DNA from 4 places in the Roseixanthobacter glucoisosaccharinicivorans genome. Region 2 is predicted to be linked to each of the others. Evidence: riboswitches for the same ligand, from Rfam matches in the RefSeq annotation. Region 2 holds a riboswitch; each other region holds the start of a gene.
What was found. A riboswitch is a leader RNA that binds a small molecule or an ion and turns the genes downstream of it on or off. The one in region 2 is predicted to bind cobalamin.
Positions count from the first base shown of each region.

Region 1: linked by a shared signal. The riboswitch ahead of V5F78_RS16840 (CbtB domain-containing protein) and the one ahead of V5F78_RS02240 (DUF1636 family protein) in region 2 are both predicted to bind cobalamin.
Region 3: linked by a shared signal. The riboswitch ahead of V5F78_RS23145 (energy-coupling factor ABC transporter permease) and the one ahead of V5F78_RS02240 (DUF1636 family protein) in region 2 are both predicted to bind cobalamin.
Region 4: linked by a shared signal. The riboswitch ahead of V5F78_RS19425 (TonB-dependent receptor plug domain-containing protein) and the one ahead of V5F78_RS02240 (DUF1636 family protein) in region 2 are both predicted to bind cobalamin.

Region 1 covers NZ_CM195538.1:3,636,144-3,643,766, forward strand. The annotation lists gene V5F78_RS16815 (TRAP transporter small permease) at 1-170, shown strand, start outside; gene V5F78_RS16820 (TRAP transporter large permease) at 174-1,487, shown strand; gene V5F78_RS16825 (TRAP transporter substrate-binding protein) at 1,526-2,509, shown strand; gene V5F78_RS16830 (winged helix DNA-binding protein) at 2,661-3,227, shown strand; gene V5F78_RS16835 (CbtA family protein) at 3,598-4,452, opposite strand; gene V5F78_RS16840 (CbtB domain-containing protein) at 4,465-4,689, opposite strand; cobalamin riboswitch at 4,721-4,840, opposite strand; gene V5F78_RS16845 (histidine phosphatase family protein) at 4,950-5,534, shown strand; gene V5F78_RS16850 (TOBE domain-containing protein) at 5,598-5,807, opposite strand; gene modA (molybdate ABC transporter substrate-binding protein) at 5,963-6,760, shown strand; gene modB (molybdate ABC transporter permease subunit) at 6,816-7,517, shown strand; gene modC (molybdenum ABC transporter ATP-binding protein) at 7,514-7,623, shown strand, end outside.
Region 2 covers NZ_CM195538.1:514,846-522,468, forward strand. The annotation lists gene cobN (cobaltochelatase subunit CobN) at 1-3,202, opposite strand, end outside; gene cobW (cobalamin biosynthesis protein CobW) at 3,221-4,276, opposite strand; gene V5F78_RS02240 (DUF1636 family protein) at 4,273-4,818, opposite strand; cobalamin riboswitch at 4,838-5,070, opposite strand; gene cmk ((d)CMP kinase) at 5,631-6,263, opposite strand; gene aroA (3-phosphoshikimate 1-carboxyvinyltransferase) at 6,272-7,623, opposite strand, start outside.
Region 3 covers NZ_CM195538.1:5,005,670-5,013,292, forward strand. The annotation lists gene V5F78_RS23115 (arsenate reductase ArsC) at 17-544, opposite strand; gene V5F78_RS23120 (DUF2946 family protein) at 835-1,221, shown strand; gene V5F78_RS23125 (TonB-dependent receptor) at 1,352-3,601, shown strand; gene V5F78_RS23130 (DUF2946 family protein) at 3,712-4,116, shown strand; gene V5F78_RS23135 (copper chaperone PCu(A)C) at 4,198-4,767, shown strand; gene V5F78_RS23140 (hemin uptake protein HemP) at 4,913-5,098, shown strand; cobalamin riboswitch at 5,281-5,507, shown strand; gene V5F78_RS23145 (energy-coupling factor ABC transporter permease) at 5,542-6,219, shown strand; gene V5F78_RS23150 (alpha/beta fold hydrolase) at 6,610-7,494, shown strand; gene V5F78_RS23155 (hydantoinase/carbamoylase family amidase) at 7,541-7,623, opposite strand, start outside.
Region 4 covers NZ_CM195538.1:4,190,255-4,197,877, reverse strand. The annotation lists gene V5F78_RS19450 (TonB-dependent hemoglobin/transferrin/lactoferrin family receptor) at 1-458, shown strand, start outside; gene V5F78_RS19445 (biliverdin-producing heme oxygenase) at 532-1,131, shown strand; gene V5F78_RS19440 (ABC transporter ATP-binding protein) at 1,215-2,006, opposite strand; gene V5F78_RS19435 (FecCD family ABC transporter permease) at 2,003-3,010, opposite strand; gene V5F78_RS19430 (ABC transporter substrate-binding protein) at 3,007-3,852, opposite strand; gene V5F78_RS19425 (TonB-dependent receptor plug domain-containing protein) at 3,863-5,857, opposite strand; cobalamin riboswitch at 5,965-6,174, opposite strand; gene panE (2-dehydropantoate 2-reductase) at 6,242-7,162, opposite strand; gene V5F78_RS19415 (MATE family efflux transporter) at 7,211-7,623, opposite strand, start outside.

The sequences.
Region 1 (7,623 bases), 1.9 Mb from region 2:
CGCTGTGGATTCCCCAGAGCGGATATGCGGCGGGGCTGGTGATATTGCTGATCGCGATGGTGGACGAATTCGTCCATGTCGCCGGCGGCAACCGGCCGCGCTACGAGAAGGAACCCGCCACCTCGCCCGATGAACTGGTCGAGCGCATCGCCGCCGGCGGAGGCGTCTGAGCCATGACGCATTTCGACTTGGCGCAGCTCTCCATCGTGCTGCTTCTGCTGCTTGTCGCCATTCTCGCGAGCGGCGTGTGGATCGCCTTCGGGCTCGGCATCGTCGGACTAGCGGCGATGGTCCTCACCACCAACGTGCCCATCGGCCAGGTGCTCGCCACCACCGTGTGGAGCGCCACCGCCTCCTGGACCCTGGCCGCGCTGCCATTGTTCATCTGGATGGGCGAAATCCTGTTCCGAACGCGCTTGTCGGAGGAGATGTTTCGCGGCCTGGCCCCCTGGCTGCAATGGCTTCCGGGCCGGCTGCTGCATGTGAACGTGATCGGCTGCGGCATCTTCGCCGCCGTCTCGGGCTCCTCCGCCGCCACCTGCGCCACCATCGGCAAGATCGCCCTGCCGGAATTGGACAAGCGCGGCTACGACAAGGGCATGAGCATCGGCACGCTGGCCGGCTCGGGCACGCTGGGGCTGCTCATTCCCCCATCGATTCCGATGGTGGTCTATGCGGTTACGGCCAATGTCTCGGTCCTCCAGGTGTTCCTGGGCGGCTTCCTGCCGGGCCTGCTGGTGATGGCGCTTTACAGCGGCTACATCATCATCTGGTCGCTGCTGAACCCGTCCAAGTCGCCACCGCGCGACCCGCCGATGCCCTTCCGGGCGAAGATGCGCCAGTCGGCGCGGCTGTTGCCGTGCCTGCTGCTGATCGCGGGGGTGTTTCTCTCGCTCATTCTCGGCCTCGCCACGGCGACCGAATGCGCGGCCTGGGGCGTGATGGGAGCGCTTGCCCTGGCGGCCTGGAGCGGCACGCTCACCTGGTCGGCGTTCCTCCAGAGCGTGATGAGCGCGACCCGCCTGTCCTGCATGATCATGCTGATCATCGCCGGCGCGGCCTTCACCACCGCTGCCATGGCCTATACCGGCATCCCGGTGGCGCTGGCCGAATGGGTGCAGGGGCTGAACCTCACCCCCGGCAAGCTCGCCCTGGCCCTGACCGTCATGTACATCATCCTCGGCTGCCTGGTCGACGGCATCTCGATGATCGTCCTGACGGCGGTGATCGTGCTGCCGATGGTGAAGCAGGCGGGTTTCGACTTGGTCTGGTTCGGCGTCTATCTCGTCATTCACGTCGAGATGGCGCAGATTACGCCGCCCGTGGGCTTCAACCTGTTCGTGCTCCAGAACATGAGCGGGCGCGACACGCTCTCGGTGGCCAAGGCCGCTTTTCCATTCTTCATTCTGCTCAACGTCGCGGTCATCATCATCACGACCTTCCCGGAGATCGTCCTGGTGCTGCCGCGCTGGGCCTTCCCCGGGTGAAAAACCGCCGTCACAGCCAACCAGAAGAGGGATACTAAATGGCACGCTCGCGTTTCCTCGCACCGGTGCTCGTCGCCGCCGGCATCGCCGCGCTCTCGGCGGCCCCAGCGCTCGCCCAGACCAAGTGGAACCTTCCCTCCGCCTATCCGGCGGACAATTTCCACACGGAAAACATCGCCCAGTTCGCCAAGGACGTGGAAACCCTGTCCGGCGGCAAGCTGCTGATCACGCTGCATCCCAACGCCGTCCTGTTCAAGGCGCCGGAGATCAAGCGCGCGGTGGCGACCGGCCAGGCCCAGGCGGGCGAGGTCATCATGTCGATCCACGAGAACGAGGATCCGATCTTCGGCATCGACGTGGTGCCGTTCCTCGCAACCTCCTACGAAAGCTCGAAGAAGCTCTGGGCGGCCTCGCGCCCGTTCGTCGAAAAGAAGATGGAAGCGCAGGGCCTGATGGTGCTCTACGCGGTGCCCTGGCCGCCGCAGGGCATCTTCTCCAAGAACCCCGTCACCAAAGTCGAGGATCTGAAGGGGGCCAAGTGGCGCGCCTATAATGTCGGCACCTCGCGCATCGGCGATCTGCTCGGCGCCCAGTCCGTCACCGTGCAGCAGGCCGAATTGGCGCAGGCGCTCGCCACCGGCGTGGTGACCGCCCTCATCACCTCCGCCGCCACCGGCTATGACGTGAAGATCTGGGAAAGCATCCCCTATTTCTACGACGTCCAGGCCTGGCTGCCGAAGAACATGGTGTTCGTGAACAAGGCCGCCTTCGATGCCCTCGACAAGCCGACCCAGGAGGCCGTGCTGAAGGCTGCTGCCGCCGCCGAGGAACGCGGCTGGAAGAGCTCCATCGAGAAGAGCAAATGGTATGTGGAGCAGCTCCAGGCCAAGGGCATGAAGGTGGAAGCGCCTTCCGCCGAACTGCGGGCCGGCTTCGAGAAGATCGGCGCGCAGCTTACCGCCGACTGGATCAAGAAGGCGGGCCCGGACGGGGAAGCCGCCCTCGCCGCCTTCAAGAAGTGAGGGCGGTGGCGTAACATGACGCGATCGGCCGGCCCGCGCAGGGCCGGCCACGCCGCCGGAGCGGCAGGCCTTGCCGACGCTCCCCGCTTCCGGCCCCGGCTTCTCGGGCCGGAGCATTTCCGCCCGCAAGAACAGCCGGACGCCAAGCCGTATGACCCGACGCCCCGCCTCTCCCGCACCGGCCGGTGAAACCGATCGCCCCATCTCGTCCGGTCCGCTCGGCTCCATCGTCTCCTCGGCCCATCTTGCCGACGGCGCCCTGCCGGCCTTGTCGGAGCTGGAATTCGGCCTCAACATGATCACCCACGGCTACCAGCGCTGGATGGTCCGCTGCATGGCGGCGGCGGGCTTGCCGGATCTGTCGTCGCTGGATGTGCTGGTGCTGCACCACGTGGCCCATCGGGACCGGGCGAAGACCATCGCCGATCTGTGCCTGGTGCTGGATGTGGAGGATACCCACCTCGTCACCTATGCCGCGAAGAAGCTCCAGGCCCTGGGGCTGGTGTCCAGCGGCCGGCGCGGCAAGGAGAAGACCTTGAACGCCACCGAGAAAGGCCGCCTCGCCTGCCAGCGCTACCGCGAGGTGCGCGAGGCGCTGCTGACGCAAACCGTTGCCGCGACAGGCATTCCCCCCGAAAAGCTGTCGGAGATCGCGGCCTTGCTGCGCACGCTTTCCGGCCATTACGACCAGGCGGCCCGGGCGGCCGCGAGCCTTTAGCACACCTCCGCTTCAGGCCGGCAGGACAAAGCCGCCGCCACTGGCAAGCCCGCCCGCGCGCGGGAAAAGCGCGGGCTCTCCTGATGCACCGGTCCTCGGCATCGCTCCGGGTGACAGAAAATGTTTCACGTGAAACAATGGCTTAGCGCAGACGAACATCGGTTTACTGGCGCTTGACCGCACTTTTCCAGCCGATCACACCGGCTTTTCGGGCGAATATTTCGCATTGAATTTCGGCACGCCGCATCCGCCCGCTTCCAAGTGATCGGCGTGGGCCGACGGCGACCACGAGGACCCCACCGGCGCCGCACCCGAGGGGTCCGTCAAAGCGCCCCCCCGCGGCTCACCGATCCGCCTCAGCGAAAGCCCGTCAGCGCAGGGCACCGGCGGGAGCGAGGCGCGCGCCGCGATGGGCGCGCAGGCTGCGCTCGGCGAGCGGGCCGAAGGCCAGCCCGAGGGTTGCCCACAGCACCGCCTGGATGCCGAGCGTGGCGATGCGGAACTCCCACAGGAGCGAGGCCGAGAATTCGGCCGGCACCTCGTTGATGGTCGGCAGCATCGTCTGCACCAGGGCAATCACCGCCACATAGGCAAGCGCCGCCGCGACGACCCCGTTCCACACACCGTGGCGGGCGGCGAGCCGCCGGGCCAGCAGCACCGCGCCCGTGAGCGCGGCCAGCGAGGCCACGAGCATCAGGAAGAACATCTGGGTGCGGAAGCCGATGGTCGCGCCGTCGCCTACGGCGGGCGGATTGGCGGGATATTTCAGCCCCGGCACCAGGGCGATGGCCAAGAACCCGCCCAGCGCCAGCAGCCCCGCCGTCGCGCGCGGGGACAACGGGCCCACCCGCCCGAGCGCAAAGGCGAAGACCAGCGCGAAAATGCCGCCCATGGCGGCGCCATAGACCAATGTGCCGGTCAGCAGGCCGAGCCCGGCCTGGGTGGACCGGCTGACCAATTCCTCCTCGCCGCCATGGGAATGGCCTTCGGCCGCGGCGGGTACCGGGGCGGCGGCATGCATGTGCGTGCTGCCGTCGGCATGGACATGCGGCGTCGCCGCCGGGGATGCGGGCGCGGCGGCGGGCGCCGGCCCTTCCGCATGCGCTTCCTCAAAGGCGATGGCGCGGTTGACCGCGGGTTCACCGAAGACGCGCGCGAATCCAAACGAGAGCAAGCCCGCGAGGACGCCAACAAGCATCCCGCGAAGCAGGAGAGACCCAACCATGTCGCATGCCCCTTAGTGGCAGGGGAAGCCGAGCAGGTGGCGGCCGTCGTGCAGGAATTCATGCACATACATGCCGGGGATGAGGGAAGTCGCGCCCTGTTCGGCGCCGACGAAATAAAGCGCGAGCAGCATCAGCAGGCCGCCGAACACCGCCCAGGGCAGAAGTTCGCTGACCGAGATGGTCTGCGTGCCGGCCGCAACGCCGAGGGAGGAACCGGAAAGAACGGTGTCGGCCATGGTCAGTCTCCTGGGATTGCGCGTCCCGAAATCGAACATCGTCCTGCGGGCCGGGTCTGACTTGCGGCACGGCCGGAATGGCGTGGCGCTTACAGTGGCGCGACCGTGTCGGATTTTCACCGACTTCCTCACCCGCAGCGAAGCATCGACACTATTGGCGCGAAGCCGGTTGTGTCAAACGAACAATCTGGCGAAAACAGACGCGCGCCGGCGCGCCGGCCGATCTCCTCCGCCCGCTGCCGCAAGGGTGCCCCATCGCCATGGCCAACCGCCTGACGCTGATCTGCCACGGTGCCACCGCCGCCCTGCGGGCCGGCGCCTTTCCGCGCGACGAACCGCTGGAGCCGCTCGCCCTGGCGCAGACCCAGGCGTGGCGCGGCCGGCTGCGGCGGCCCGACGGCGTGCGGACTTCGCCAGCCGAGCGCGCGAGAGAGACCGCACGCGCGCTCGGCTTTGAGGCGGAGAACGACGAGGATCTTCGCGATTGGGACTGCGGGCTGTGGGCGGGCCGCACCTTCACCGAGGTGGACACAGCTTATCCTGGCGCGCTCGCCCTCTGGCGCGGCGAGCCGCAGGCAGCGCCGCACGGCGGCGAATCGCTCGCGGCGCTGATCGCCCGCATGGAGGCCTGGCTGGACCGCCAGCGCGAGGGCCATGGCCATGTCATCGCCTGCACCCATGCGGCGAACGTCCGGGCGATCGCGGTCGGCCTTCTCCAGGCGCCGCCTGGCGCCTTCTGGCAGATCGACGTGGCGCCGCTCACCCGCAGCGACCTGCGCACCGACGGCCGGCGCTGGACCCTTCGCACCCTGGGCCAGCCCCTGGACCCTCCGCCCGACGCCTGAGGCGGACCGGACGGGCGGGTGGAACGAGGGGCGGGAGCCACGCCCGGCGGCTCCCGCCTGACCTCAATGGACGGCGATCATCACGTCCGACGCCTTGATGATGGCGGCGGCGTCCTGGCCGACTTCGAGCTTCAGCTCGTCCACCGCCTCATTGGTGATGGAGGCGGTGACCGTGGCGCCGCCGCCAAGGTCCAGGCGCACGTGGGACGTGGTCGCGCCCTTGGTGATTTCCAGGATCTTGCCCTTCAACACATTCCGCGCACTGATCTTCATGATCACCCTCCACTGCTGGCGCGGAGCCCGGTGGGCTCCCGTCCGCCACGCCGCACATCGACATATTTTAGAAAATATATCGCTAGCGAAAATCGTCGCGGCGCTATATTTCAAAATATATCGCGCTGCACCAAGCACCGTACCGGAGAGGGACAATGAACCTGGCTCGCCGCACCTGGCTGAAAATCGCATGCCTCGCCCTGAGCGGCGCCTGGCTTGGCACCATGCCCCTGGCCGGCGCGGCCCATGCCCAGTCCGAGCCGGTCACCATCTTCGCCGCCGCCAGCCTGAAGAACGCCCTCGATGCGGTGGCGGCCGACTGGCACAAGGAAACCGGCAAGACCACGCGCATCTCCTATGCCGCCTCCTCCGGGCTCGCCAAGCAGATCGAGGCCGGGGCGCCCGCCGATATTTTCATCTCCGCCGATCTCGACTGGATGGACTATGCCGCCAGCCACAAGCTGCTCCAGGAGGGAAGCCGGTTCAATTTCCTCGGCAACCGCCTGGTGCTGATCGCCCCCAAGGACAATGCCAAGCCGGTCGACATCAAGAAGGGCTTCGACCTTGCCGGCCTGCTGAAGGGCGGGCGCCTCGCCATGGGGTCGGTGGACAGCGTGCCGGCCGGCAAATACGGCAAGGCGGCGCTGACCTATCTCGACATCTGGCCCTCGGTGGAGGCCAAGGTCGCCGGCGCGGAGAGCGTGCGGGCCGCCATGCTGCTGGTCTCGCGGGGCGAAGCGCCCTACGGCATCGTCTACCAGACCGACGCCGCCGCCGACCCGAACGTCGCCATCGTCGGCACCTTCCCGGAAGACAGCCACCCGCGCATCATCTATCCGGTGGCGCTGGTCGCGGGTTCCAAGAACGCCGACGCCGCCGCCTTCCTCGCCTTCATGCGCGCGGCGAAGGAACAGCCGGCATTTGAGAAGCAGGGCTTCACCATCCTAAAGTGAGGCGAGTGGCGCGCCGCGCGCGCGCCGCCCCTTCTCCGACGTCCGGAAGGCCCGCGTGGATTTCCTGCATCTCAGCGCCGACGAATGGACGGCGGTCGTTCTCACCTTGCGCATCGCCACCGTGGCGATGCTGGCCAGCCTGCCGTTCGGCATCTTGATGGCGCTCGCGCTGGCGCGCGGCCGCTTCTGGGGCAAATCGGTGCTGAACGGCATCGTCCATTTGCCCCTGGTGCTGCCGCCCGTGGTCACGGGCTTCATCCTGCTGCTGCTGTTCGGCCGGCGCGGCCCCATCGGCGCCTTTCTCGATGCGCATTTCGGCATCGTGTTCTCGTTCCGCTGGACCGGAGCGGCGCTGGCCTGCGCGGTGATGGGCTTTCCGCTCATGGTGCGCACCATCCGCCTCTCCATCGAGGCGGTGGACCGCAAGCTGGAGGATGCCGCCGGCACCCTCGGCGCGAGCCCGATATGGGTATTCCTGACCGTCACGCTGCCGCTGATCCTGCCGGGCGTGATCGCCGGCATGATCCTCTCGTTCGCGAAAGCCATGGGCGAGTTCGGCGCCACCATCACCTTCGTCTCGAACATTCCCGGCGAGACGCAGACCCTCTCGGCCGCCATCTACAGCTTCACCCAGGTGCCCGGCGGCGATGCCGGCGCCCTGCGCCTGACGCTGATATCGGTGGCGATCTCCATGGCGGCGCTGGTCGCCTCGGAAATCCTCGCCCATTTTGCCGGCCAGAAGGCGGATCTGCGATGACGCTGCTGGTCGAAGCCAGGCTGAAGCTGGGCGACTTCACCCTCGACGCGCACTTCGCCTCCCACGCCGGCGTCACCGCTTTGTTCGGGCCGTCGGGGTCGGGCAA
Region 2 (7,623 bases):
TCTGGCCGGCGATGAAGACCGGCGATACCCGGCCATGGACGATGCGCGCCAGCGCATCCTTCAAGGCGCGGGCCTTCGGCCGCTCGGGATCGCTGGTGTCCAGCACCACCAGATCCACCGCCTTGCCGAGCAGCGCGGCGGCGGCGGCGAACCCGCCCATGAAGGCCCCGTCCTCGGCGCCGTCCAGCAGGTCGCGGGCGGGATCATCGGCGCCGTGCAGCAGCGCATCGGCGCGCGCGACCTGGGCCGCGAAGGCGCCGGCGGCCGGGCGGGCCGCGCCATCGGGTCCGTCATAGACATGGGAGGCGGCGGCAAGATACGCGGCGCCGAGTTCGCTGCGGTCGGCAAACGCGCCGCGCGCCAACGCGTCCTCGATGCCCGCGCCATAGGCCCCCGGTGCCGAGCCGAAAATGCGGGCCACATCGCCGCCGGCGCGGACCTGGGCGGCGAGCGGATTTTCGCTCTCCTCCTCCTCGCGGGCCGCGACCGCGCGGGCGGCGGCGTCCAGCAAGGCCAATTGGGCGGGGAAAATGTCACGGAACAGGCCGGAGACGCGCCAGCTCACGTCCACGCGCGGCCGGCCCATGCTCGCCGGCGGCAGCACCTCGATGCCGGTGACGCGGCCGCTGGCGTGGTCCCACACCGGCCGGCAGCCCATGAGATGCAGCCCCTGGGCGATTTCCTCGCCTCCGGTGCGCAAGGTGGCGCTGCCCCAGAGGTCGATGACCACCGCGCGGGGATAATCGCCGTGCTCCTGCAGATAGGCGCGCACCACCTCTTCCGCCGCCAGGCGCCCGAGGTCGAGCGCGGTGGGGGTGGGCAGATGGCGCGGATCGGCGGTGAAGAGATTGCGCCCGGTGGGCAGCACGTCGCGCCGCCCGCGCGCCGGAGCGCCCGCCGGACCCGCGCTCACATGGCGGCCGTCGAGGGCGGCGAGGAGGGCGGCGCGCTCGGCTTCCGCGCTCGGCGCGCGCTCCGCATCGCCGTCGGCGCTGCCATAGATGTGCAGTCCGTCCTTCACCTGCATGTCCTTGACGTCGCAGAGCCAGGCGTCGATGCGGCGCAGCGCCTCGTTGGGATCGCTCGCGCCATCGACCCCGGCGCGGACCGAAAGGCCGGTCTCGCCCGCCCGCTCCACGATCAGCCGGGCGAGGCGGTCGCGGCGGCGCGGGTCGAGGCCGTCGGCTTCGGCATATTCGTCCACCAGCCGTTCGAGCGCCTGCTCGGCTTCGGTGAGCCCGGCTCCGGTGAGCGGCGGCGGCAGATGGCCGAGCGTCACCGCCGCGATGCGCCGCTTCGCCTGCGCCGCCTCGCCGGGGTTGGAGACGATGAAGGGATAGATCACCGGCAGCGGCCCGAGCACGGCTTGGGGAAAGCAGTCGGGCGTCAGCGCTACGGCCTTTCCGGGCAGCCATTCCAGCGTGCCGTGTGCGCCCATATGCACCAGCGCATGGACATCGAGCCCGTGCCGCAGCCACAGGCCGAAAGCCAGCAGGCCATGGCGCGGCGGCAGCGCGGGGTCGTGATAGTCCGCCCGCCGGTCCAGCGATGCGCCGCGATCGGGCGCGAGGGCCACCGTGACAGTGCCGAATTGGGCGCAGCGGACATGGAAGGCACCGTCGCGCAGGTCGCGATCCTCTTCCGGCGCGCCCCAGGCGGCGGTGACAGCGGCGCGGACGGGTTCGGGGAGGGCGGCGAACAGGCGCTGATAGTCGGCGAGCGGCAGGGCCTGCGTCGGGACGATCCGGTCCAGCAGGGCTTTTGAGTGGGCGGGTGCCGTGCCGGCGGCATAGCCCGCCTCCGCCAGGGTTTCGAGTGCCCGCCGCACGCTTTCCGGCACATCGAGCCCCACCGCATAGCCGGTGCGGCCGGGGGCGCCGGGATAATCCGGCATCAGAACGGCGATGCGACGCTCCGCGCGGGGCGTGCGGGCGAGGCGGATCAAGGCGGCGGCGCGCGCCGCCACATGGGTGATGGCCTGCGGCTCGGCGCGGTTCAGCGCGGCGGTGAAGGCGAGGTCCGCGTCCGGGGCGGCCATGTCCTTGAAGGAGATGGCGCCGGCCAGCACCCGCCCGTCCAGCTCCGGCAGCACCACATGCATGGCGAGATCGGCGGCGGCGAGGCCGCGCGGGCTTCGCTCCCAGGCGTCCCGCGCCGTGGTGGCGGGAATGATCTGGAGCACCGGCGGGCCGCCGGCGGGGAACAGGCCGTCCGCATCCCCGGCCGCGAACGCGGTGGCGGTGAGGATCAGGTCCGGGGCCGCCTGCGCGATGGCGTCGCGCACGAAGGCGCGGGAGTGGGGATCTTTCAGGCTGGCGAGAAACACCGGCACAGGCGCGATGCCCCGCGCGCCGAGTGCGGCACAGAGGTCGTCGATGGGGGCGAGGTCTCCGGCCAGCCACATGGAACGGTAGAACAGGATGAGGGCGCGGGGAGAGGGGCCGTGTGAGCCGGACTGGACTGCCGAGCGCGCTTCGTCATCCCCGGGCCTGTCCCGGGGATCCACGCCGCGCCCCACGGTCCGACTTTGCCCGTTCGTTCCTTCCGGCACCGCGTGGATGGCCGGGACAGGCCCGGCCATGACGGCCCCTTGGACCGGAGCGGCAAGCGGGACGGTCCACACCACGTCCGCCAGGTCCACCGCGCCGGCATCCGGCAGATAGAAGCTCGCGGGCGGAACGCTTTTCGGCGCGGCGATCTCGGCGCCTGTCTCCCCCCGCACCACGCGCGCCACCCGCTCCAGCAGCGCGGCCATATTGTCTGGCCCGCCCTGGCGGAAATAGCCGAGCCATGCGGCCAGCTCCGCCGCCGGCACGGTGGAGAGGGCGGCAAGGCGCGGATCGTCCTGGTCCTCGCCGGGCAGCAGAGCGAGCGCGATGCGGCGCGCGCGCGCCAGCTCGGCGAGCCGCTCGGCGCCATAGCGCCACCAGTCGAGCCCGCCCAATTGCCGCACCAAGATCACCTTGGCGTGGCGCGCCGCCTTGTCGATCCACAGATCCACCGACATGGGATGGCGCAGATCCTTCAGCCGCGCGAGCCGCAGGCTCGGCAGCCGGTCGCGGCCCCGCCGCCAAGCCGCCGCGAGCGCCAGGAGGTCGCTGTCGGTGAAGGACAAGGCCAGCACATCGCCGGGAGGCTGGCGCAGGTCGATGGGCTCGGCCAGGTCCTCGATGGTGGCGGATGTGCTCGCGAGCAGATGCATGGAAAGGGCGATCCCGCCTCAGGCCGAAAGCGCCGGTTCCGGCGCCAGCAGCGCGCGTTCCACCGCAGTGCGGTCGAAGCCCTTCAGGCCGATCACCACCAGCGCGCCGGTGCGCGGCTCGTCCGCCCGCCACGGCCGGTCGAACTGGTGGGAAACCCGCGTGCCCACGCCCTGCACCAGCAGGCGCAGGGGCTTGCCGGCGACATTGGCGAAGCCCTTCACCCGCAGCACGTCCGGCGTTTCGGCGGCACGCGCCACGCGGGCGGCGAGGGCGGCGGGATCGGCGATCTCCGGCAGGCGGACGATGAAGCTGTCGAAATCGTCGTGGTCGTGGTCCAGCTCGTCGTCATGATGGGTGCGGCGGGCGTCGATCTCGTCCTCCGTGCCGATTCCGAGGCCGAGCAGGATCGCCGCGTCCACCTTGCCGCCAGCGGAGCGCACCACCTTCACGGCGCGCGGCAGGGCTTTTGCGATGCGGGCGTCGGCGATTTCCGCGCCGGCGGCATCCAGCAGGTCGGACTTGGAGAGGATGATGAGGTCGGCGCAGGCGATCTGGTCCTCGAAAACTTCTTCCACCGGGTCGTCATGGTCGAGCGTGTCGTCGGCGGCGCGCTGGGCGGCGAGGGCCGCGAGATCGTCCGCGACCCGGCCGGCGGCGAGCGCCGGGCCGTCCACCACCGCCACCACGCCGTCCACCGTGACCCGGCTCTTGATGGCGGGCCATTGGAACGCCTGCACCAGCGGCTTGGGCAGGGCAAGGCCCGAGGTCTCGATGAGGATATGGTCCACGCGCGGGGTGCGGGAGAGGATGAGGTCCAGCGCGGGGACGAAATCGTCCGCCACCGTGCAGCACAGGCAGCCGTTGGCCAGCTCGACGATATTATCCTCCGGGCAGCTCTCGATGCCGCAGCCCTTCAGGATCTCGCCGTCGATGCCCACGTCGCCGAACTCGTTGACGATCACGGCGAGGCGCTTGCCCTGGGCATTTTCCAGAATGTTGCGGATCAGGGTGGTCTTCCCCGCGCCGAGGAAGCCGGTGACGATGGTGCAGGGGATGCGGGCGAGAGAGGTCATCGCTGGTCCTCGGAGAAGGTCATGGGAGGGATGCGGGCAACCATGCCGCGCTTGAGGCTGTCGGGCCGCCCGCGCCAGGGCAGGATGCCGTCCGTGGAGGTGGCGAACAGCGCCGCGCCGGTCAAAAGGTCGGCGGCGCTGTCGGGCGAAAGATCGCCGAACACGTAGGACCAGCCGCCGGTGCGCACCAAGGCGGCGGAAAGCGCGCGCTTGCAATTGGAGAGGCAGCGCACCTCCTTCACGGCGATGGCCGGGTCCCCGCCCGTTGCCGCGACGCGCATCGCCTCCCGCGCAAGCGCGGCGCCGGCGGGTGGCGCGTCGGTGGCCGCGCCGGCGAGCTTGCAGGTGGTGCAGACGAACAGGGTTACGGCGGGAACGCTGGCGACGCGCAGGGAATCGCGTGCCGGCCCGTCGGCGGGCGTGCCGCTTCGCACCATCGTCTCGCTCCCCGCGAAAGGCGAATCGTCGTTGGAAGGTCGCTCCACGCCGGTTTCCATGGGTGCGAGCGGCCCGCGCAGGCGTGCCACGGGAAGAATCGCCATGCCAGGGCACCCCGCCCGGCACGCGTCCTTGTCGGTGGCAGGTCTCCTGGCTCGCGGATCGCCGTTCGCGGCCGCCTTCCCGGAAGGGGCGCGGGGCCCGTCTTCCAGTGGCTTTTCGGCCGGAACTCACCGCCTACAGTTGCGGGGGCAGCTGCGGCTATCGCCCGGAAAACCCGTGCGCGACCGCATTCCCTTTTCACCCGGCGGAAGCGGCAAGCCGCTCGAACCGGGACCATCGACGCCGACACTTAAGAACCGTGCCGCCGGGAAGTCAATGAAGCGGCGCGCCGCGCTTCAGCCCGTAGGGGTCACTCGAACCTCACCGGCGAGAACCCCTGGCACCCTCATGTCCCTCCCGCGGAATGGGGAATCCCATCACGCGGCGCCGTTTCCTTCCTCCCCACTTGAGGGGGAGGGCAGGGTGGGGGGTATCTCCCCGCTGTCCCGGCGGGCGAGATGCTGGCGGCGCCGGACCCCCCTCCCCATCCCTCCCCCGCAAGGGGGGAGGGGGAGCGGTTCGGCTGAAGGTCGATTCGCCTCAGGCGCCAGCCGTCGAGGTCTTGGCGGCGATGATCGCCAAAGCGGCGACCAGCCCTCCTCGAACGCGACCGTTGCCGTGTCATCGCTTTCCTGCGGAATGGGGAATCCCATCACGCGGTGCGGCATTCCTCCTCCCCCTTAAGGGGGAGGGCAGGGTGGGGGGTATCTGCCCGCTGTCCGGGCGGGCGAGATGCTGGCGGCGCGGGACCCCCCTCCCCATCCCTCCCCCGCAAGGGGGGAGGGGGAGCGGTTCGGCTGAAGGTCGATTCGCCTCAGACGCCGGCCGTCGAGGTCTTGGCGGCGATGATCGCCAAAGCGGCGGCCAGCGCCTCCTCGATGCCGAGATGGGTGGTGTCCAGCAGCACCGCGTCCTGTGCCATCACCAGCGGGGCGGCGGCGCGGTGCGAATCGCGTTCGTCGCGCTTGTGGATGTCGGCCAGAACGTCCTCGAACGCGACCTCGCTTGCACGCTCCAGCAGTTCGCGATGGCGGCGGGTGGCGCGCACGTCCGCCGAGGCGGTCACGAACAGCTTCACCGGCGCATGGGGACAGATCACCGTGCCGATGTCGCGCCCGTCCAGCACCGCGCCGCCGGGCTGCGCGGCGAAGCGCCGCTGCAGGTCCAGCAATGCGCCGCGCACCACGGGGCGGGCCGCCACCACGGACGCCGCCTCGCCCAGGGCGCCGGTGCGCAGCTTTTCCGGATCGAGCGCGCGCAGGTCCAGCGTGCGGGCGGCCTCCGCGCTGGCCATCTCGTCGTCCAGCGTGCCGTCGGCGAGGCAGCGCGCCGCCACCGCGCGATAGAGCAGGCCGGTATCGAGATGGGGCAGGCCGAGGGTCGCCGCGATCCTGCGGCCGAGGGTGCCCTTGCCGGAGGCGGCCGGCCCGTCGATGGCGATGATCAGGCTGTCGCTCATTTCAGCACGGCGCCGAGGTCGCCCATCATGGGCACGAAGGTCGGAAAAGACGTGGCGATGAAACGCATGTCGTCCACGCTCACGCCGTCGCGCGCGGCAAGGCCCATCACCAGGAAGGCCATGGCGATGCGGTGGTCCATATGGGTCGCCACCGGTCCGCCACCGATCACGCCGTCCGGCCCGAGCCCGGTGACCAGCAGGTCGTCGCCGATGATCTCATGGGGCACGCCGCAGGCCGCGAGCCCGTCGGCCACCGCGGCGAGGCGGTCGCTTTCCTTCACCCGCAGCTCGTTGAGGCCGCGCATGCGGGTCGTTCCGTGTGCGAACGCCGCCGCCACGGCGAGCACCGGATATTCGTCGATCATGGAGGGCGCGCGCTCCGGCGGCACGTCCACGCCGGTCAGAGTGGAATGGCGCACGCGCAGGTCCGCCACGGCCTCGCCGCCCTCGGTGCGCTCGGAGAGCGTCTCAATGGACGCGCCCATCTCCTTCAGCGTGGTGATGAGGCCGGTGCGCAGCGGGTTCATCATCACATCCTTGAGGATGATGTCCGAACCCGGAACGATCAGCGCCGCCACCAGGGGGAAGGCGGCCGAGGAGGGGTCGGAGGGCACCGCCACGGGGGCGCCCGTCAGGTTCGGCCGGCCGGCGAGGGTGATGCGGCGGCCGTGGGCGCCGTGGGGCTCGACGCGCACGTCGGCGCCGAAATGGGTCAGCATGCGCTCGGTATGGTCGCGGGTGGATTCGCGCTCCACCACCACCGTGTCGCCGCTCGCGGCAAGTCCGGCCAGCAGCACGGCGGATTTCACCTGCGCCGAGGGCACCGGGGTTTCATAAGTGAAGGCCTTCAATTCGGTAAGGCCCTTCAGGCGCAGCGGCAGGCGGCCGCCGGGGGCTTCCTCTTCCACCACCACGCCCATGGCGAGGAGCGGATTCAGCACCCGCTTCATGGGGCGGCGGCGCAGGCTGGCATCGCCGTCGAAGGTGGCGACGATGGGGTTTCCCGCCACCACGCCCATCATCAGCCGCGCGCCGGTGCCGGAATTGCCGAAATCCAGCGGCGCCTCGGGGCTCTTCAGATGACCGGCGCCGACACCGACCACCCGCCATTCGCCGGCGCCGAGGCGTTCCACCTGCGCCCCGAGCTGGATGCAGGCCTTGGCGGTGTTCAGTACGTCCTCGCCTTCCAGCAGGCCGGTGATGCGGGTTTCCCCGCGCGCCAGGGCGCCGAACATCAGCGCGCGGTGCGAAACCGATTTGTCGCCCGGCACGCGCACCGTTCCCGAAAGGCCGGGCGAGCGCCGGCTCGCGCCGGGAACGGCATTTTCCCCATCACCATGGGAAGAAG
Region 3 (7,623 bases), 580 kb from region 2:
CGCGGGGGGATGGGCCTCAGGCAGCCGATGCGGGTGTGCCCGTGCGCGCGGATTTGCCGATGGCGTCGAGCTTCCTTTGCAGGGCGAGCTTGTCGAGGGAGCGGATCGGCAAAGCGGTGAAGATCGAGATGCGATTGTTGAGCATGCGGAAGGTGTCGGCGAAGGCCAGTGCGATCTCCGCCGGTGAACCCGTGGCGGCGGCCGGATCGGGAATGCCCCAATGGGCGGTCATCGGCTGGCCCGGCCAGACCGGGCAGGCTTCCTGCGCGGCGTCGTCGCAAACGGTGAAGACGAAATCCAATTGCGGCGCGCCCGGCTCTGCGAATTCAGTCCAGATCTTGGAGCGCAGGGCGCTGACATCGAAATTCATGCCGCGCAGCAGCTTCAGGGTCTCGGGATGCACATCGCCCTTGGGCTGGCTGCCCGCCGAATAGGCCTTGAAGCGGCCCATTCCCAGCCGGTTCAAGATGCTCTCGCCCATGATCGAGCGTGCCGAATTTCCGGTGCACAGGAACAGCACGTTGAAAATCTTGTCCTCGGTCATATTGCCTCCTCAGGCCGCGGCCTGCCGGTTGAAGTGAAGTCCCTGGCGGCTTCCATCGCGGCGATCCCGGCCGGATGCACCGCCGGGCGCTCCGGCGACGGGTGCGCGCTTCTTTGATAACAATATGTCGATATATCTCGAAATGTCGAGATGATTGCCGCGGTAGCTGTTCCGGCATGCGCGGCCGAGGGGGCGGGGGCGGGACGGGGCCTGGATTGGGACATTATGGCCACCTCCGAGCCCTGTATTTCCCCAGGGACAGGCGGCATAATTCGGCTGGGGAGTCGGGAATGATCAAGCGGCTGGGGCAGCATTGGGGCGGCGCGCGCATCGTGGCGTGGACGCTCGTCTATGCGCTGGTGTTCCAGGTCGTCCTGACGAGTGCCTTCTTGGCCAGCCGCGTGGCGGGAACCGCGCCCGGCCCGTTCCAGATCTGCCAGAACGATCCCTCCGCCACCGCGCCGCACGCGCCTGCCGACGATCGCACCAAGGCGTTCGTCCATTGCCCGCTGTGCCTCTCGCGCGTGGATCTGGCGATCCTGCCCACACCGCCCGCGACCCCCGCCATCGTGCGGCTGGCGGTTCCGTTCCGATTCGTGCCCGGCGGGGGCGTCGATCCCGCCTTGTCCGGCGTGCGCGTGGCGCACTGGCCGCGTGGGCCGCCGATCGCGGTGTGACGCGGCGCCGGCCCTGCTGGCGTTAAATCCCCTCTTTCCGATTTGGCCGAGCCCCCCGGAGCAGCAGCGCCTTTGCGCGTTGCGCCGCCCCGCGCGCCGTGGCCGGCCCCACTTGAATGCTGGAAACGCCATGCAATCGCGAACGCACGTTATTTTCCGTCCGGCCCGTTCCCGTCTGCGCGCCTTGCGCCGCACGACGGCCCTGGTACGCCCCGCCCTCGCGGCGCTCTGCCTCACGCCCCTCGCGACCGGCGCGGCGATGGCGCAGGCGGTCGAGGATCTGCCAACCATCGTGGTCCGTCCCTCGACCCCGGCCGCCGTCGCCGGCGCACAAGGCTTCGGCCCTTATACGCCCGCCGACACCGCCTTCATTTCCGCCCCCGAAGCCCAGAATGCGACGCTGTGGACCAGCGATTCCGGTTCGCTCATCTCCCGCATTCCGGGGGGCGCGACATGGGGCGCGGGCGGCGTGTCGAGCCTGCCGGCCGTCAACGGCATGGGGGCCGACCGGGTGCAGGTGGCCATCAACAATATGATCTTCAGCCCGGCCTGTCCGAACGAGATGAATCCGCCGCTGTCTTATGTGAATCCGGCGATGATCTCTTCGGTGAAGGTCTACACCGGCACGGCGCCGGTAAGCGTTGGCGGCGACTATACGGGTGCGAAGGCGGACGTCACGCTCGCCCCCCCGAAATTCACCCAGGGTCCGGCGCTCACCGTGTCCGGCAGCCTGTCCGGATTCTACCGCGGCAACGGCAATTCCTACGGCACCGACTTCAACGGCACCGTTTCAAACCAGGATACCAGCGTCACCTATACCGGCGGCTGGGCGCGGGCGAGCGATTACACATCCGGCAACGGCACGGTCATCAAGTCGACCCTGTATGAAACCCAGAACCATGCCTTGACCATTGCCAAGCAGGTCAATCAAAGCCTGTTCACCTTCCAGATCGGCGGGCAGTTCATCCCGTACCAGGGCTATGTCAACCAATATATGGACATGGTCGACAACAAGAGCCTCTATGCCAACGGCAGTTATGCGGGTGATTTCGACTGGGGTAAGCTCGAAGCCTCGATCTTCGCCAACCGCGTGCGTCACACCATGGGCTTCATCCAGCCGGACAAGACCGGCGACATGCCCATGGACACCCGCAGCACGGATCTCGGCTATAAGGTGAAGGGAACCATCGGCACGTCGGCCATCGACATCGTGCGCGTCGGCAACGAGCTTTACTACAATAACCTCGACGATTGGTGGCCGCCGGTCGCGGGCTCCATGATGATGGGGCCGGATACGTTCGAGAACATCAATAACGGCCAGCGCCTGCGCTTCGGCTATTTCGGCGAATGGGAACGCCATCTTGACGCGCAATGGACCACCATCATCGGCCTGCGCAACGATATCGTCTGGATGAACACCGGCGACGTGCAGGGCTACAACGAGATGATGTACGGCGCGAACGCCGCCGCCTTCAATTCCCAGAGCCACGCGCGCACCGACTTCAACATCGACGGCTCGGCCATCCTGCGATACGAGGCCAACGCCTTCAGCCTTTACGAGCTTGGCCTGTCGCGCAAGACGCGCTCGCCGAACCTGTACGAGCGCTATGCCTGGTCCACCAACGGCATGGCCATGCAGATGATCGGCTGGTTCGGCGACGGCAACGGCTATGTGGGCAATCTCGATCTGGTGCCGGAAAAGGCCCACACCTTAAGCTTCACGGCGGATTGGCACGATCCGGCGCAGAAGGTCTGGCAGGTGCGGGTTTCGCCCTATTACAGCTATGTGCAGGATTATATCGACGTGCAGCGCTGTGCCCTGCCGGGATGCCTCGCCAATTTGCCGAACAATCTCACCGCCGACAACACGTTCGTCTATCTGCAGTTCGCCAATTACGACGCCTGGCTCTATGGCGTGAACATCGACGGCAAGCTGGCCCTTTGGGACGATCGCACCTACGGCCAAGGCGCCTTTCGCGGCGGCCTGAACTTCGTGCGCGGGCAGCGCACCGACGGGGTCAATCTCTACCACATCATGCCGGTCAACGCGACGCTGGCGCTCGACCACACGCTCGGCAACTGGAGTTCGAGCGTCGAGGTCCAGCTGGTGGGGGCGAAGACTCAGGTCAGCCAGGTGCACAATGAGCTGGAGACCTCGGCCTATGCCCTGCTGAACTTCCGCACCAGCTACACGGCCGGCCAGCTGAAGGTGGATTTCGGGATCGAAAACATCCTCGATACCCAATACGACCTGCCGCTTGGCGGGGCGAACCTGGTCAATTACCAGGTCTCCAGCATGATGGGCACCTCGGCCGCCTGGGGCTATCCGGTGGCCGGCTATGGCCGCTCGATCAATACGCGGGTCACCGTGTCCTTTTGAGCTTTGCCACCGGGTGCGGCGCGTCCCTGCGAGGACGTGCCGCACGACTTTGATCTACGGTTGTCGGCGACCCGATGTCATAGTGTCGGCCGACGAACATTCGAGACATCTTGATCTTGGCCAAGCCGCGCACATCCTGGAGAGCCTGGGCCGCCATCGCGGCGGCCTATCTGCTCGTCCTGCAGATGCTGGCCGTGGGGCTTGCCGCGGGCGCCCAGGCGGCGCAGGCAGCGGCCCAGGGTCCGGATGCGTTCGGCGTCATCTGCTCCAGTTCTCCAACCGAGAACGGGTCCCCAACCGAGGGCGGGGCCCCGGCCCATCATGATGGGCTGGACTGCTGCGTCTTGGGCTGTCCCATGTTCGGGCCGGCCGCCGCACCGCCGCCGGCGGCGGAGGGATTCGTCGCGCCGGTGCGCCACGCGGCCGCGATGCTCAGGCGCGGCGCGGATTTTTCCGCCGCGCCGGGCCAGCGCCGTTCCCCGAGCCGCGCCAGGGCTCCACCCGCGATCGCCTGACGCCTGCGTTTGCGCAGGGAAAGTCCGCCGATCGTGACATCCGGTCCTCCCCTGGAGGAGGCCGTATCGTGGAGCCAAGCCATGTTGAATTCTTTCCGTTTTCCCGGCGCGTTCGCGCGCCTCTGCCGCCGCATGTATCTTGAAGAGGCGCTCGCCGCGCTGGCCTTCGCCATGTTCCTGCTGACCCTCTCCGCGCAGGCGCTGATGGCGCACGAGTTCAAGGTCGGCTCCATCGAGATTGACCATCCCTGGACCCGCGCCACGCCCGAGGGCGCCAGCGTCGGTGCCGGCTATCTGGTCCTGAAGAACGAGGGTTCGACGCCGGACCGCCTCGTCTCCGCCACCGCCGAGGGCGCGCAGAAGGTGGAAATCCACGAGATGTCCATGAAGGACGGGGTGATGACCATGCGGCCGGTGGCGGGCGGCGTCGCCGTTCCCGCGCAGGGCTCCGTGGCGCTGAAGCCGGGCTCCTATCACCTCATGCTCATGGGGCTGAAGCAGCCCCTGAAGCAGGGCGCCATGGTCAATGGCACGCTGACGTTTGAGAAGGCGGGCACGGTGTCGGTTCAGTTCAAGGTGGAGTCCATCGCCGCCCAGGGGAGCAGCGATGGGGGCGAACACGACCATATGACGATGCCATCCGGCAAGTGAGTCGCGCGCAAGTAAGCCGCGCGCAAATGAGCCGTCCGGCCGTTCGCGCCGGCCGCCGGCGATCCGCTCGCCTGACCCGCGCCGGGGGCGGCGCGGCGCGTTTCGCCCGTCCTTCGCCCGAACTCCGGCAGAGGAGCCGCCTTCCATGGGCATCATCAAGCTGAGACCCGTGCCGTCTCCCGAAACGGCGGTGCGCACCATCGCGATGGCGGACGGATGCCTGGACAGCACCGATCTCTTTCGCGCGGCGCGCACGGTGCGGATCGTTCATGGCGACCAGGTCTATACCCTGACGCTGACCTCCAAGAACAAGCTGATCCTCACCAAGTAATCGTTTGCGCAAGGGGGGAGGTCTGAGGCGGGAGGCTTGTGGCGGGGCGCGCGTGCTTATTCCGGGCGCGGCATGGGCCGCGCATGCCGGCCGGGTCTCCGCGCGCCTGTCTCCACGCGACAAAGAATCCGCATATCGGTGCGCGCGGACGCGCGGACGTCTTGACAGAAAGCGGAGGTTGGCCGCTCCTGAACGCGCATGGTTCTTCCGGCATGACGCACATGCCGGAAGTGAAATGGGAACGGGGGAGGGGCCGATGACGCCCTGAGCCCCGACCGCCCCCGCGACTGTGAGCGGCGAGCGGCCTTCCACGATGTCACTGAAGCAATCCCCCAAGGTGCGCTTCGGGAAGACGGAAGGCATGCGGCGACCCGCGAGTCAGGAGACCGGCCATGCGCCCGGAACTAACGCAGGCCGTCGGGTGAGACGGCGGAGGAGCAGTCATGCATATCGAACCTGGTCTCGTGGATAGCGGGAAAATCTGGCTCAGCTACGTCACTGCCGCGGGCGCCGGCGGCTATGCCGTGAAGCTGGCCTATGAGGCCGTCCGCGAGCGCGGCATCCTCTCCCTGGTGTCGCGCAGCGCGGCGGCGAGCGCCCTGGTGTTTTCTTTCTTCGAGGTGCTCCCGCATTATCCCGTCGGGGTGTCGGAAGTTCACCTGATCCTCGGCTCGACCCTGTTCCTGATCTTCGGCATGGCGCCGGCGGCCATCGGCCTGTCCCTCGGCCTGCTGGTTCAGGGCCTGTTCTTTGCGCCGTTCGACCTGCCGCAATTCGGCATGAACGTGACGACCCTCCTGGTGCCGCTGTTCGCCTTGCAAGCCGTGGCCCAGAAAATCATCGCCCCCAATACGCCTTATGTGGACTTGCGCTACGGCCAGGCCCTCGCGCTCTCCACCACCTATCAGGCGGGCATCGTCGCCTGGGTGGCCTTCTGGGCGCTGTATGGCCAGGGCTTCACGGCGGACAATGTGGCGGCGATTTCCACCTTCGGCGGCGCCTATATGCTGGTCATCATCATCGAGCCTTTGGCCGACCTCGCCGTGCTCGGCGCCGCCAAGGCGCTGAGCCGCCTGCGCGGCTCCATGCTGCTGGAGCGCCGCCTCTACGAGGCCGTCTGAGACGCGTGACGCGCAGGTCCGTGGGCAACAACCGCCCACGGACAACCGCCCGATGACAACCGCCCGCTGACAAGGGCTCTGCGACAAGCGGCCGGGATCCTCTATCGCGGACGTTTGTTGCGCCGATCCTCCCGATCGGCGCCGGGTCGTTGAGAGGCTGCGGCAAAGGCGGCCGCCTCCCACGAGCGGGGGCGCGGGGGCCGCGCCGGGAGCATCCTTCCTTGCGTCGATAATTGTAAACAGTATACAGATTGAAGCCGTTCGGCTGCCCGGCCGGCCCGCGTTGGGCACGCCAACCGCCAGGACGACAAGCGGACGCACGCCCCCACGCATCGCAGCGCCGGGGCGCGTGCCGCAGAGGATGTGCGCAAATCCAATCGGGGAATGACCATGGCCTACGCGACGACGGACGACGGAGTGCGCCTGCATTATGAGGAAACCGGCACCGGCCGGCTGGTGATCTTCGTCCATGAGTTCGCCGGCGATCTCCGCAGCTGGGAACCGCAGATGCGCCATTTCGGCCAGCGTTATCGCTGCGTCGCCTTCGCTGCGCGCGGCTTTCCGCCCTCCGACGTGCCGGAAAATCCCAGCTCCTATTCCCAGGCCCGCGCCGCCGACGACATCGCTGCGGTGCTCGCGGCGACGGGGGAAACCAAGGCCCATGTGGTGGGCCTCTCCATGGGCGGCTTCGCCACCCTGCATTTCGGCTTCCGCCATCCGCAGCTGGCGCTGTCGCTCTGCGTCGGCGGGTGCGGCTATGGAGCGGAGGTGGAGCAGCGCGCCCGTTTCCAGGCCGAGGCCGACACCATCGCCGGCTTCATCACCTCCGCCGGCATGCCCGCCTTCGCCGAGAAATATGCCTACGGCCCGACCCGCGTGCAGTTCGAGAACAAGGACCCGCGCGGCTTTGCCGAATTCAAGCAGATGCTGGCCGAGCATTCGGCCCTGGGCTCCGCCAACACGCAGCTCGGCGTGCAGCGCGAGCGTCCCTCGCTCTACACCCTGGTGGAGGAGATGAAGCGGCTGACCGTGCCCACCCTGGTGATCACCGGCGACGAGGATTGGCCCTGCCTTGCCCCCGGCCTGCTGATGAAGCAGCACATTCCCTCGGCCGCCTTGGCGGTGATGCCCAATTGCGGGCACACCATCAATCTGGAGGATCCCGACGAATACAATCGTCTCGTCGGCGACTTCCTCACCAAGGTGGATTGCGGCCGCTGGCCGACCCGCGACCCGCGGGCCATGAGCGCGTCCATCACCGGTATGAAGGACTGAGCGCGCGCGGAGAGCCCGATTTCGGGCTCTCCTTCCCCACGGGCGGTCAGGCGCGGGCGTTCTCGGCGAGCCACCAGGCGAGAAGGCTGGCGGCGCGCATGAAATCCGCCATCTCCATGGCTTCGTGCG
Region 4 (7,623 bases), 1.4 Mb from region 2:
GTTTCGAGTTCGAAGGCACTTATGATGCCGGCATCTGGTTCGCGGGCCTTTCCGGCCAGACCAGCAGCGGCAAGGCGACCGCCGGCCCCACTGCCGGACAACCGCTGGCCTCGGTGCCGCCGGACCAGATCACCTCCACGGTGGGCCTGCGCTTCCTTGAGCGCAAGCTCAGCCTCGCCCTGCGCTGGACGGCGGTTGCCGCCAAGACGGCCGAGGATCTGCCGACCAATTCGGTCTATGACCCGTCGCCCAGCTTCAATCTGGTCAGCGCCTATCTCGGCTATCAGCCCTCGGAAAACGTGCTGATGCAGCTCTCGGTCGAGAACCTGCTGAACGAGCAATACACCCAGTTCGAAAGCTTCCTTCCGAGTGCCGGGCTCACGGTAAAGGGCGGCCTCACGATCCGCTTCGGCGGCGGCGCCGTGGCGGCGAATGCACCCGCGAGGATCGTGAAATGAACGCCTTTTCCCAATCGCGCGCGCGGGCGGCCGCGTGCGGCTTGAACCAGCGCAAGGTCATGGAGTGCGGACGATGAGCGTTGATGGGGATGTGCTGGCGCCCAGCCGGATCTTGCGGTTTCGCGCGGCCTCCAGCGCGCTGCACCAGCGCGTGGATGACAGCGTGATGCAGGCGGCGCCCTTTGCCAAACGGGAGAATTACGCCCGCTTCCTACGGTTCCAATATCGGCTGCATCTGAGGGTCGCACCGCTTTATGCGGCGCCGGCGTTCCAGGCGCTGCTGCCGGGCCTCGCCAGCCGCGAGCGGCTGTCGCGCGTGGAGAACGACCTTCTGGATCTCGGCCTCGCCCGCCCAGACATCGCCCGCCCGGATGTCGCCGATCCGGCGGTCGCGCTGCCGCTGCCGGAGGCGCTCGGCTGGCTCTATGTGGTCGAGGGCTCCAACATGGGGGCGGCGTTTCTGCTGAAGGCGGCGATCAAGCTTGATCTCTCCGAGCGCTTCGGCGCCCGCCATCTCGCCGCACACCCCGAGGGGCGGGGCCTTCACTGGCGCCGCTTCACCGAAGCGCTCGATGCGATCGCGTTGACCCCCGAGGAGGACCGCCGCGCGGAGGCGGCCACCATAAGCGCATTCTCTCATGTGCAGGATCTGGTGCGCGAGGAGCTTGCCTGATCGGGTTCGGGCGCGGTTTGGCGCGGCGGCCTTTTGGAGCGCCGGGCCGGCGGGTGTCGCACGCGATTTGGCGGTGGAAGCGGTCAGCTGAGGGGATGCCCATGCGCACGTGGTGGCGACGCATCGCAGCGCCGCCACGGCAGGACGAACTTTTCGCCGGCGCGCATGCCGGTTTCCACTGTGACGCCATAGGCCTTCGCCACCCGGTCAGGGGTAAGCACCTCCGCGGGGGGCCCGGCAGCCAAGAGGGTGCCGTCGGTCATCAGCGCCAGGCGGTCGCAGAAGCGGGCCGCGAGCGTCAGGTCGTGAATCACCACGATTACGGTGGTGCCGGCGCGGGCAAGGCCGCGTAGCAGCTCCATCGCCTGGAGCTGGTGATAGGGATCGAGCGCCGCGACCGGCTCGTCCGCCAGCAGCACCGGCGCTTCCACCGCCAGGGCACGCGCCAGCAGCACCCGGGCGCGCTCGCCGCCGGAGAGGGTGCCGGCCGTCCGGTCCCGCAGATGCATCACGTCCGCCGCCGCCATGGCGCGAACGGTCGCGGCATCCACCTCAGCCGCGCCATGCGGCAGGCGGCCGAGCGCCACCACCTGTTCGACCCGCACCGGCCAGTGGATTCGTCCGCCCTGCGCGAGATAGGCAAGGGTGCGGCCACCGTCGCGCCTGCCGATCTCGGCCAGGGTGCGTCCGCCATAGGTCACGCGCCCGCCGGCGAGCGGTTCGAGCCCGCACAGCGCGCGCAGCAGCGAGGTTTTTCCCGCGCCATTCGGGCCGATGAGGCCCAGCACTTCGCCCGGCTGCGCCTTCACGGAGAGGTCGCGCACCACGCGGGCCGTGCCGCGCGCCACGCTGACCTGGAGCGCTTCGAGGATCATTCGCCCTCCATTTTCAAGCGCCGGAGCATGGCGAGGAAGAAGGGCGCGCCGATAATCGCCGTGACCACACCCAGCTTCAGCTCCGGCCGGGTCGGGATGAGGCGCACGGCGATGTCGGCGCCCAGCGTCAGCGCCGCGCCGGCAAGCCCGCTCAGCAGAAGCAGGCGGCCGGGCCGGTTTCCCGCCAGCGGCCGCATCAGATGGGGCACCACCAGCCCGACGAAGCCGATCGCGCCCGCCACCGCGACGCTCGCGCCCACCGCCGCAGCGGCGCCCCCCACCACCAGCAGACGCGTGCGCGACAGGGAAAAGCCCAGGCTGGTGGCCGTGTCCTCGCCCAAGGTCAGCGCATCCAGGGCGGGGCCGGTGGCGAGCACGAGGCCCCATCCCGCCATCATGAACGGAAGCGCCAGCGCCACGTGCACGAGGCTGCGGTCTGACAAGGAGCCCATGAGCCAGAACACCACCTCCAGCGCCGCATAGGGGCTTGGCGCGAGATTGAGGGCGAGCGCGGTGAGCGCTCCGGTCAGGCTGTTGAGCGCCACGCCGGCGAGGATCAGGGTGGCCGTGCCCACCCCCCGGCGCGCCAGCATCAGCAGGAAGGCGGTGGCGATGCCCGCGCCCATGAGGCCGCCGAGCGGAAGCGCGAGGGCGAAGCTGGCCGACAGGCCGAAATAAAAGGCCACCACCGCGCCGAGCGCCGCCGCGCCCGAGACGCCCACCACGCCGGGGTCGGCCAAGGGATTACGCATGAGCCCCTGGAGCGCGGCGCCGGTGATGCCGAGGCTGAAGCCCACCGTGGCGCCGAGGATGGCGCGCGGCAGGCGCAGTTCCGAAAGAACCAACGCCGGCAGGCTCGCGCGCCCGGCGAGCAGGTCGGCGAGCGCGGCGGAGATGTCGAGCGTCGTATAGCCGATTGCCGCCGAGCCCGCGAACAGCGCCAGGACCAGGAGGGCGAGCGCGGCGACAAGCGCAGCATGGCCGGGATGCGGGGACGCGCTCATCGCGCCATGCCGATGCGTGCGCCCGCCAGGCGCTTCGCCGCCAAGCGTTGTGCTGCCTGCGCGAGCTCAGGGCCCGCGCAGGTCCACAGGCGGGTGGGGAGAGACAGCGTGCGCCCGTCTGCTGCGAACGGGGCGAGCGCAGGATGGTGCAGGAGGTCGTCGGCCAGCGAGGGTGGGGCATCCGCGCCGCCGTTGATCACCAGCAGGTCCGGCTGGGCCTCGACGATCTCCTCCAGATTGAGCTGGCCGAGGCGATCGGTGGAGAGCCGCGCGGCAAGGTTCGCATAACCCGCGCGTTCGAGGATCTCATCGACGATGGAGCCGCGCCCCGCGGTGAATCCGTTCGGCCGCAGCACGATGGCCGAGGCGCGGTGAACGGGCACGGGCGGCAGGCCGGCGAAGGCCTGCTGCATGGCGCCGATCATCGCTTCCCCCCGCGCCGGTTCGCCGATCTGGTCGGCGACCGTGCGGATCTGCGCATAGGCCTCCTCCAGGCTCGACGGCACGCCCAGTTCCAGGATCGGAATGCCGAGATGTTTCAGCATGGCGGTGGTGGTGCGGGTGGTGAAGGCACCGACGATGACGAGATCGGGCGCGAGCGGCACGATCTCTTCGGCGATGCCCCGGTTCACCGGCACACGTTTTGCGAGATCGGCGACATTGGAGCTGCGCGGGTCGCGGGCCAGATAGGTCACCGAGGCGACCTTGTCCGGATCCGCGAGGCGCAGCACCAGTTCGTCGGCGCACAGATTGAGCGAGGCGATGCGTATCGGCCTCTGCGCCTCCGCGGAGGCGGGCGCGCAGAGCAGCAGACAAGCGAGCAGGCCCGCGACGCGTTTCATTCCGTCCGCCTTAATAGGTGAATTTGAGGCCGCCATAGGCCCCGAAGCCGGGTGCAAGGTAGCCGTTCGGGTTCTGGTAGGTCTGGTCGAACAGATTGTCGATGCGTGCGAACACGGTCGCCTGGGGCGTGAGGGCATAATTTGCCGCCAGGTTCACCACGGTGTAGCCCGGCTGGTCGATATAATCGCTGGTGAGGCGCACGATATCCCACCAGGCGGACGCGTAGATCAGCGTGGCGGAGAGATTGAGCTGGTCCGTGGGGTTCCAGTCGGCTCTGACGCTCACCTTGTTGTTCGGCCGCCGCAGCGGCGCGCAGGAAGTGTCGGTCAGCGGCGCGCAGGCCGCCCCGAAGGAGGTGTCCGGCGGCATGTAGCCCACCGCTTCGGTATAGGTGTAGTCCATCCTCAGCTTCAGCCGGTCGGTCACAGCGAAGGCCACGAAGGTTTCCGCGCCCTGTGTCGTCGCGCTGGAGATGTTGATGTTCTGGTAGGTCACCGGGTCGTAGCTGATGAGATTGGTGATGTCGTTGTGGAAATAGGTGGCGCCGAACGTCACCCGGCCGCCGAACGCCTCTTGCTCGAAGCCGATATCATAGCCCGTGCTTTCCTCCGGCTTCAGCTCCGCATTGCCGTAATAGGGGGCATAGAGCTGGTACAGCGAGGGCGCTTTGAAGCCGGTGCCGTAGCTGCCTTTCAGCGTGGTTCCCGTCTCGGGGATGAGGAAGCCCGGCGCGAGGCGGAAGGTGGAATGATCGCCGAACGTGTCGTCGCTGTCGAAGCGGATATTCGCGGCGCCGAAGAAGCGATCCCCCAGCTTGCCCTGGAGTTCCGCATAGGCGCCGGTGTCGCCGGTGCTGGCGGAAAGATCGGTATATTGGGTGGAGGAGGTCATCGCCTCGTTGCGCCGCTCCACGCCAACCAGCAGGTTCTGCCCCGGCGCAAAGGCGAGGTTCGAGCGCAGATAATAGGTCTGCCGGTCGCCCTCATACTGGCCGTTCACGTCGCTGTTGGGCCCGGTGGTGGGGTTGGACGAGGTCGTGGCGCTCACTCCGAACGTGGTGTTGAGCGCGCCGTCCAGCGCCGTCCACACGCCTTCGCCCTTGGTGAAGAACATGCTGGCGAGGCTGGTGGAGCGCTCAGCCGCCGGCAGCCCTTCATACAGCGGGGGCGGGTAGACATCCGGCGTGTAGGCAAGCCGGCTGTCGATATAGCGGGCGACGAAATTGACCGCGAACGCATCGCTCATCTGGAAATCGAGCCGGGTCGAATAGGTCCAGTTGTCATAGGCGTTGGGATTGATCGGATAGCCCGGCGGGACAATGGAGGGCGGCGTCACTGGGATCTCGGTCGAAGAGAAATGGGTGACGTTGAAGGAATAGCCCACTTTGTCCGTTGAGCCGCTCAGCGCGGCCGCCTGGTTGAAGGTGCCGAGCGCGCCGCCTTCCACGTAGCCGAACACCTTGGCCGGCCCCTCGCCCTTCTTGGTGGTGATCGAGATCACGCCGCCGATCGCATCCGAGCCGTAGAGGCCGCTCTGGGGACCGCGCAGCACCTCGATGCGGGCAAGGTCGGTGGCGAGCAATTGGCCGAAGTCGAAGGCGCCGGTGGGACTGGACGGATTGCCGGCGTCGATGCCGTCCACCAGCACCTTCACATGGTTGGAATTGGTCCCGCGGATGAACACCGAGGTCTGCCCGCCCGGCCCGCCGGTCTGCACCACATTGAGCCCCGGAAGCGACTGAAGCACTTGGGGAACCGTGCGCAATTGCTGGCGGTCGATCTCCTCGGCGGTGACGACGCTGACGGAGGAGGCGACCTGGTCCACTGGCGTCGGCATGCCGGTGGCGCTCACCACCACCTCGGGCAGGTCGATGGATTGCGACGCGCCATCGGCGGGGGGCGCCGACTGGGCATTGGCGACGCCGGAGGCGAAGGAGAGAATCAGCGCGACGAGCATGGGACGGCGCGCGGCGCGGCGAACGGGGAAAATCAAGGCGGACGGCATTTGGGCCTCAGCGGGACGAGTGGTCCGTCACCGCGAACGAGGCCTCCCCACGGCCCGGGAGCCGCCTGGATCAACCACCATCAGGACACCCCGCCCAATGTGCACGCGCGTGACCACGGCTGACGGCAGGTCTCCTGGCTCGCGGGTCAGCGTCCATTTCGCCGCCTTCCCAGGCCCGAAGGCCCAGTGGCTGATGACGAAGGACTCGCCGCTTACAGTTGCGGGGGCAGCCGCGGCTTCGCCAACCCCTGTTTCCAGGCGCCGACTCACCGCGTTCCCTTTTGATCCCCTGGGGGAACCGTCGCCTTGACGCTAGCCGCAGGGCGCGCGCACCGTCAAGCGGCACGATCTCAGTGCGGGCCGCTCGATCGCTGGACCGGCCGCTCAGCCTTGCGCGCGTCGGTTCTCATACAGCTTCAGCGCGACGCCCACGGCTTCCAGCAACGGCGTCGGTATCCCGAGGGCTCGGGCGCGCGCGGCGAGATCGCCGATGATCTGGTCGGCTTCCACCGCATTGCCCTGGCTCAGATCGCGATACAGCGACGAGGTCATGGGCGAGCCGTCGCTCGTGAGTTGCGCCTGGGTCCAGGAGAGCAAAGCCGGTCGCGGGCCGTATCCAGAAGCCTCAGCGATGGCGGCGCATTCGGCGACGATGGCGAGGGCTACGGCCTTGCCGCCCGCCGCGGCCACGTCCCCGATGCTGCCGCGCAGCAGGCAGGTGGTGGCGCCAAGGCTCGCGAGGAACACCCACTTCTCCCACATGTCGAGCAGGATGTGATCCGAGAGCTGCGCGTCGAAGCCCGCGCCCTGCATCACGGCGTCAAGGGCTTCGATGCGCGCCGAGCGCGTGCCGCCGGTTTCGCCATAGGTCAGTTCCTGCAGCGGGCTCATCTGCACGATGCGTCCCTCATCGTCGATGCGGCCCATGATCTTGCAGACCCCGCCGAGGAGCCGATCGGCGCCGAAGCGGTCGGCCAGCAGATCCATGTGCTTCATGCCGTTGAGCACGGGCAGGATCATGGTTTTGGGGCCGATGGCGGGCGCCACGTCGACGAGCGCGGCTTCCAGGGCGAACGCCTTCACCGAGACCAGGACGAGGTCGTACGGCCCGGTGATCTGGTCGGCGGTCACGATGCCCGGGTGAAGCGTCACGTCGCCGAGGGGGCTGACGATCTCAAGCCCGCGTGCCCGCAGGCGGGCTGCGCGGTTGGGACGGACGAGGAATGTCACGTCGCGGCCCGCCTGAGCCAGGCGACCGCCGAAATAGCCGCCGGTGGAACCGGCACCGACCACGAGAATACGCATCGCTTGCTCCGATAAACCGATCCGAGTCGGTGGGGTGATCGAAATGTTCTAGCGAAACCAGGATCCCGAGGCGACCGACACGCCCACGACGGCCCCATAAGCGAACAGGCCACAGGCATAGACCGCGAACAGCCAGTACAGCGAACCGGTGGCCGAGAGCACCAGCGCGCCACCGCCCGTCGCGATGATCATCCGCAGCAGGCTGGCCAGAAGCGGCCAGCCGAGGCGCCCCGCGCCTTGCGAGGCGAAATACAGCGTCATGCCGAGCCCGAAGAAGCCGAAGAAGGGTCCGACGATGCGCAGATACACCGTTCCGACCTCCAGCATTTCCGGCGTCGCGTCGAACAGGCCGAGCCATGCGGCCGGCCAGAGCGCGGCAGCAAGGCCCACCGTTTCCGTCAGCGCAAAGGCAAAGGCGCCGCCGATCAGCGCGATCCGCAGCGCGCGCCGGTTCTGCCCGG